2 regions of the Pseudomonas sp. 20P_3.2_Bac5 genome follow, and region 1 is predicted to be linked to the other one. Evidence: predicted binding sites of a transcription regulator. Region 1 holds the regulator's gene; the other holds the start of a gene.
The links. The regulator sigma-54, encoded in region 1, starts transcription at its own class of promoters, with help from an activator protein. The targets are predictions, from matches to a motif close to ANTGGCATNNANNTTGCTNT.

Region 1 (3,325 bases):
AGCGGACAGATCGTCGGCCTGCTCGGCCCTAACGGCGCCGGCAAGACCACCTGTTTCTACATGATCGTCGGCCTGGTCCAGGCCGATCAGGGCCGCGTGCTGATCGACGATCTGGACGTCAGCCACCAGCCAATGCACGGCCGCGCACGCGCCGGCATCGGCTACCTGCCCCAGGAAGCCTCGATCTTCCGCAAGCTGTCGGTGGCCGACAACATCATGGCGATCCTGGAGACCCGCAACGAACTGGATCGCGAAGGGCGCCGCAAGGAGCTGGAAAGCCTGCTGCAGGAATTCCACATCAGCCACATCCGCGACAACCTCGGCATGAGCCTGTCCGGCGGCGAGCGTCGTCGCGTGGAAATTGCCCGCGCCCTGGCTACCGCACCGAAGTTCATCCTGCTCGATGAACCCTTCGCCGGTGTCGACCCGATCTCGGTCGGCGACATCAAGCAGATCATCCACCACCTGAAAGCCAAGGGCATTGGCGTTCTGATCACTGACCACAACGTCCGTGAAACGCTGGATATCTGTGAAACCGCTTACATCGTCAACGATGGCCAACTGATCGCCGAAGGCGACTCGGAAACCATCCTGGCCAACCAGCTCGTCAAAGAGGTGTACCTGGGCCACGAGTTCCGTCTGTAGGCTCGCGTATCGGAGTGGTCCGAGCGCTGCGATTCAGCCACGATTGCGGCTTAATTGTTACAGCGCTCTAGGCAAACGCTACAGTTTCAGGCATATATCTTGCTTAGAATTGGCGCCCGCGCGCCCCTGTAGTTGATGGCGCATGCGCGCCGGCGAATAAGGTGTTAAGCCCCAGCCATGAAACCATCGCTCGTCCTAAGAATGGGCCAGCAACTGACGATGACCCCGCAGTTGCAACAGGCTATCCGTTTGCTCCAGCTCTCCACACTGGATCTGCAGCAGGAAATCCAGGAAGCCCTGGAGTCCAACCCGATGCTCGAGCGCCAGGAAGAAGGCGAAGACTTCGACAACAGCGATCCGATGGCCGACAACGCCGAGTCCAAGCCTGTTGCCGAGTCCCAGGAGAGCAGCTTCGAGCAATCCGCGCCGACTGTGGAAAACCTCGAAGAAGGCGAATGGAACGAGCGCATCCCCAACGAACTTCCGGTCGATACCGCCTGGGAAGACATCTACCAGACCAGCGCCAGCAGCCTGCCCAGCAACGACGATGACGAGTGGGACTTCACCACCCGCACATCGGCCGGCGAGAGCCTGCAAAGCCACCTGCTCTGGCAGTTGAACCTGGCACCGATGTCGGACACCGACCGACTGATCGCTGTAACCCTGATCGACTGCATCAACAACCAGGGCTACCTCGACGAGACGCTGGAAGAAGTCTGCGAATCCTTCGACCCTGAACTGGATATCGAACTGGACGAGATCGAAGCCGTCCTGCACCGCATCCAGCAGTTCGAACCCGCCGGTATCGGCGCACGCAACCTGGGCGAATGCCTGTTGCTGCAATTGCGCCAACTGCCCGCCAACACACCGTGGATGGCCGAGGCCAAGCGGCTGGTCAGCGATTACATCGACCTGCTCGGCAGCCGCGACTACAGCCAGTTGATGCGCCGCATGAAGCTCAAGGAAGACGAGCTGCGCCAGGTGATCGAACTGGTCCAGAGCCTGAATCCACGCCCTGGCTCGCAGATCGAGTCGAGCGAACCCGAATACGTGGTTCCCGACGTGATCGTGCGCAAGGACAGCGATCGCTGGCTGGTGGAGCTGAACCAGGAAGCGGTACCGCGCCTGAGGGTCAACCCGCAATATGCCGGCTTCGTACGCCGCGCCGACACCAGCGCCGACAACACCTTCATGCGCAACCAGCTGCAAGAAGCCCGCTGGTTCATCAAAAGCCTGCAAAGCCGCAACGAGACGCTGATGAAGGTGGCGACCCAGATCGTCGAACACCAGCGCGGCTTCCTCGACCATGGCGACGAGGCGATGAAACCGCTGGTACTGCACGACATCGCTGAAGCAGTGGGCATGCACGAATCGACGATTTCCCGGGTCACCACGCAGAAATACATGCACACGCCCCGCGGAATCTATGAGCTGAAGTACTTTTTCTCCAGCCACGTCAGCACCTCCGAAGGCGGTGAATGCTCGTCCACAGCGATCCGCGCAATCATCAAAAAACTGGTTGCCGCGGAAAATCAGAAAAAGCCATTGAGTGACAGCAAGATCGCTGGTTTACTGGAGGCACAAGGCATCCAGGTAGCACGTCGCACCGTCGCCAAGTACCGCGAATCCCTCGGCATCGCACCGTCGAGTGAGCGCAAGCGATTGATGTGACCTTCCCTGAGGTGTGCCATCGCAATTCAGTGGCAGGCGCAACACCTGCCTCTTTATGCACGGCAACAAAGGAGAAGCAGTATGCAAGTCAACATCAGTGGACATCATGTAGAAGTCACTCCGCCGCTGCGCGACTATGTCGAGCAGAAGCTCAAGCGTGTAGCAAGTCATTTCGACAAGATCACCAATGTGCAGGTGATCATGAAGGTCGAGAAACTCCAGCAGAAAGTGGAGGCCACCCTGCAGATTCCCGGTGGTGAAGTGGTAGCAAACGCCGAAGATGCAGACATGTATGCCGCGATCGACTCCTTGGCCGACAAGCTCGACCGTCAACTGAAAAAACACAAGGAAAAACAGCAAAGCCTGCTGCAAGGTACGGCTGCACGCTGATCCCCCTCATCCATGATCCGACTTGAATCCATCCTGACCCCCGGCCGTTCCCTCGTGAACGTGCCGGGTGGCAGTAAAAAGCGCGCACTTGAACAGATCGGCAACCTGATCGGGAAAGAAGTTCCTGATCTGGACGGCCAGACCGTTTATGAAGCCCTGATTGCCCGAGAAAAACTCGGGTCGACAGGATTTGGCAATGGCATCGCCATTCCCCATTGCCGCCTCAAGGGCTGTGCAAGCCCTGTCAGCGCATTGCTTCACCTGGATGCCCCCATAGATTTCGACGCCATCGATGGCGCCCCGGTAGACCTGCTGTTCGTTCTGCTGGTGCCCGAGGCTGCCACCGACGCCCACCTTGAACTGTTGCGCCAGATTGCCAGCATGCTCGATCGCAAGGATGTCCGCGACCGGCTTCGTGCGGCCAACAGCAGTACCGCCCTGTACCAGGTCGTCCTGGACGTGCAGAACGAGCCCTGAGCATGCGCCTCGTCATCGTCAGCGGCCGATCCGGCTCGGGCAAGAGCACCGCCCTCGACGTTCTTGAGGACAACGGCTTCTACTGCATCGACAACCTCCCCGCCGGCCTGCTCCCGCAGTTGGCGGAAAGCGCCCTGATCAA
Region 2 (3,325 bases), on a different contig from region 1:
CGGTGGCGATCACGCCGATGTCCTTGCTCTGCGCCTCGGCGCACTCGCGGGTGCAGCCGGACACCGCGAACTTGAGCTTGTGCGGCGAACGCAGGCCCTTGTAACGATCCTCCAGCAGCAGCGCCATTTTCACGCTGTCCTGTACGCCGTAACGGCACCAGGTGCTGCCGACGCAGGACTTCACCGTGCGGGTCGATTTGCCGTAGGCGTGGCCGGTCTCGAAACCGGCAGCGATCAGCTCTTCCCAGATCAGCGGCAACTCATGCAACTGGGCGCCGAACAGGTCGATGCGCTGGCCGCCGGTGATCTTGGTGTAGAGGTCGTATTTCTTCGCCACTTCGCCGATCACGATCAGCTTGTCCGGGGTGATTTCGCCGCCGGGAATCCGCGGCACCACCGAGTAGGTGCCGTTCTTCTGCATGTTGGCCATGAAGGTGTCGTTGGTGTCCTGCAACGGCACCAGCGCCGGGTCCATGATCGGCTGATTCCAGCACGACGCGAGGATCGAGCCTACGGTGGGCTTGCAGATATCGCAGCCGACGTGACCCTTGCCGTGACGTTCCAGCAGTTCGGCGAAGGTGCGAATTCCCTCGACCCGCACCATGCCGTACAGCTCCTGGCGGGTGTAGGAAAAGTGTTCGCAGAGGCTCTTGTCCACGGTGACGCCGCGGGCAGTCAGTTCATGTTCGAACACCTGCTTGAGCAGCGCCGCGCAGCCGCCGCAACCGGTGGCAGCCTTGGTGCAGCCCTTGACCGCGGCGAGGTCGCCGCAGCCGCTGTCGATGGCGGCGCAGACCGCGCCTTTGCTGACGTTGTGGCAGGAGCAGATGGTCGCCGTATCCGGCAGCGCGTCGGCGCCGAGGGCCGGGGCGCCGGCCGATTGCGGCAGGATCAGCGACGACGGATCGGCCGGCACCGCGATGCCGTTCTGCACGTATTGCAGCAGGGTGTCGTAATAGCTGTTGTCGCCCACCAGCACCGCACCGATCACCCGCTTGCCGCTGGGGTCCAGCACCAGCCGGCGGTAAGCGCTGCCGGCCTCGTCGATAAAGCGATAGCTGCGCGCACCGGGCGTGGCGCCGTGGGCGTCGCCGATGGAGCCGACGTCCACGCCGAGCAGCTTGAGCTTGGTGGACATGTCGGCGCCCTCGAAGGCGCTGAACGACTGCCCCGCCAGTGCCGCCGCGAGGTTGCGGGCCATGTTGTAGCCGGGCGCCACCAGACCAAAGACGCTGCCGTTCCAGGACGCGCATTCGCCAATGGCGTAGATGCGCGGGTCGCTGGAGCGGCATTCGCCGTCGATGACCACGCCGCCGCGCGGCGCGATCTCCAGGCCGCAACCACGGGCCAGAGCGTCCTGCGGCCGGATGCCGGCGGAGAACACGATCAGGTCGGTCTCAAGGCTCTCGCCGCCGTCGAAGTTCATGCGGTAGCGGTAGTCCTGGCCCTCGACGATCGCCTGGGTCGCCCGCGAGGTGTGCACGCCGACGCCCAGCGCCTCGATCTGCGCACGCAGGGCCGCGCCGCCTTCGCTGTCCAATTGCACCGGCATCAGCCGCGGCGCGAATTCCACCACATGGGCTTCCAGGCCGAGGGACTTGAGCGCGTTGGCCGCCTCCAGCCCGAGCAGGCCCCCGCCCACCACCACGCCGCGCCGGGCGTTGGTGGCGGCGTCGCGGATGGCGTCAAGGTCATCGAGGGTCCGGTAGACCAGGCGCGCTGCGCCTTCCGAACCCTGGATCGGCGGCACGAAGGGATAGGAGCCGGTGGCCAGGATCAGCCGGTCGTAGGGGTAACGGCCCTCGGCCGTCACCACCTCGCGGCGCTCACGGTCCAGTTCCAGCACCGTCTCGCCCAGGTGCAGTGCAATGCCATGCTCGGCGTACAACCCCGCCTCGCCCAGCGCCAGCGCCTCGGCGTCGCTGCCACTGAAATACTCCGACAGGTGCACCCGGTCGTAGGCGCGCTGACGCTCTTCGCCAAACACCCGCACCTCGAAACGGGCCAGGGCGCCGCGCTCGATCAGTTGTTCGACGCAATGGTGGCCCACCATGCCGTTGCCGACGATGACCAGCTTTTCTCGTTGTTCGATGGACGCGATGGCGTTCATGTCCGGATCCTCACGGTGCGGGGCGTACCCCGAAAAAAACACAAAAAAAGGCGCCTGGAGCCGAAGCTCCAGGCGCCTTTGCCTGGTCTTGAATCGTTATGTAGTCCGTAGCGGTGATCGACGTTGACCACCCGGGACGTTGTGGAGTTGTAAAAGCAGGGAGTGTGCCAAGTAGGGAAATCAGGGAAATTGCAGAGAAACCGTGGGGAAATCGAACCACGCTGGTGCAATTCATTCCAGAGGTGAACCCTAATGGGGCTGCTTCGCGAGCAAGCTCGCTCCTACCGAGTTGGCCCGGTTGGCCTCAATAGACATCCCGCAGATAACGCTTGTCCCGCCCCATCTGCGCGACATAGAGCGCAGCATCCTCGGCACTCATCCCACCCTGCACGGCGATCACCTCTTTCAGCGCGGCATCCACATCCTTGGCCATTCGCGCCCCATCGCCACACACATAGAAGCAGGCGCCCTCTTCCAGCCATTGCCACAACAGCGCGCCCTGTTCACGCATGCGCTGTTGCACGTAGATCTTTTCCGCTTGATCCCGCGAAAACGCCGTATCCAGTCGAGTCAGAACACCGCTCTCACACCACGCCATCAGCTCATCGCGGTAGTAAAAATCACAGGCCTCCCGCTGCTCACCGAAGAACAGCCAGTTACGCCCCTTGGCCTGCCGCGCCTCCCGCTCCTGCAGAAACGCGCGAAACGGCGCAATCCCGGTGCCGGGGCCGACCATGATCACCGGCACGCCATCATCCGCCGGCAACCGAAAACTCGCCGACGGCTGCGGGAAAATCTGCACCCTCACGTTATCGGCGCGATCCGCGAGGTAGCTGGAGCAAACGCCTTTGCGCTGACCAAAGCGCACGGCGGACATGGTCAGGTGCACCTGCGTCGGGTGCAGCTTCGGGCTGGAACTGATGGAGTACAGCCGCGGCTGCAACGGTTTGAGCAGCGCCAGACACTCTGTCTGGGAAAGGTTCAAGGGAAATTCTGCGAGCAGATCGACCAACTGCCGTCCCCAGAGCCAGTCATTCAACGCGGCCTTGTCACCGGGCAGCCCGGACACTTTGGCCAACACCTGCGGCGTGATGCGGGTGATATCCAGGTGCTCGCCCAGCGCGACAGCCAGCGGCATCGGTTCCTTGAGATTGACCACCGCATCACCGTCCAGCCCGCTGCAACGCAGGAACTCCTCCACCAGTTGCGGACAGT

Region 2: a site for sigma-54 is predicted at 2,263-2,282, ahead of nirB (nitrite reductase large subunit NirB). Genes of this name have one in related genera too.

The regions. Positions count from the first base shown of each region.
Region 1 is NZ_JANLOA010000137.1:96,534-99,858, reverse strand. It holds gene lptB (LPS export ABC transporter ATP-binding protein) at 1-645, shown strand, start outside; gene NTD88_RS28085 (RNA polymerase factor sigma-54) at 823-2,316, shown strand; gene hpf (ribosome hibernation-promoting factor, HPF/YfiA family) at 2,398-2,706, shown strand; gene ptsN (PTS IIA-like nitrogen regulatory protein PtsN) at 2,719-3,183, shown strand; gene rapZ (RNase adapter RapZ) at 3,186-3,325, shown strand, end outside.
Region 2 is NZ_JANLOA010000131.1:6,623-9,947, forward strand. It holds gene nirB (nitrite reductase large subunit NirB) at 1-2,110, opposite strand, end outside; gene NTD88_RS26005 (bifunctional nitrate reductase/sulfite reductase flavoprotein subunit alpha) at 2,415-3,325, opposite strand, start outside.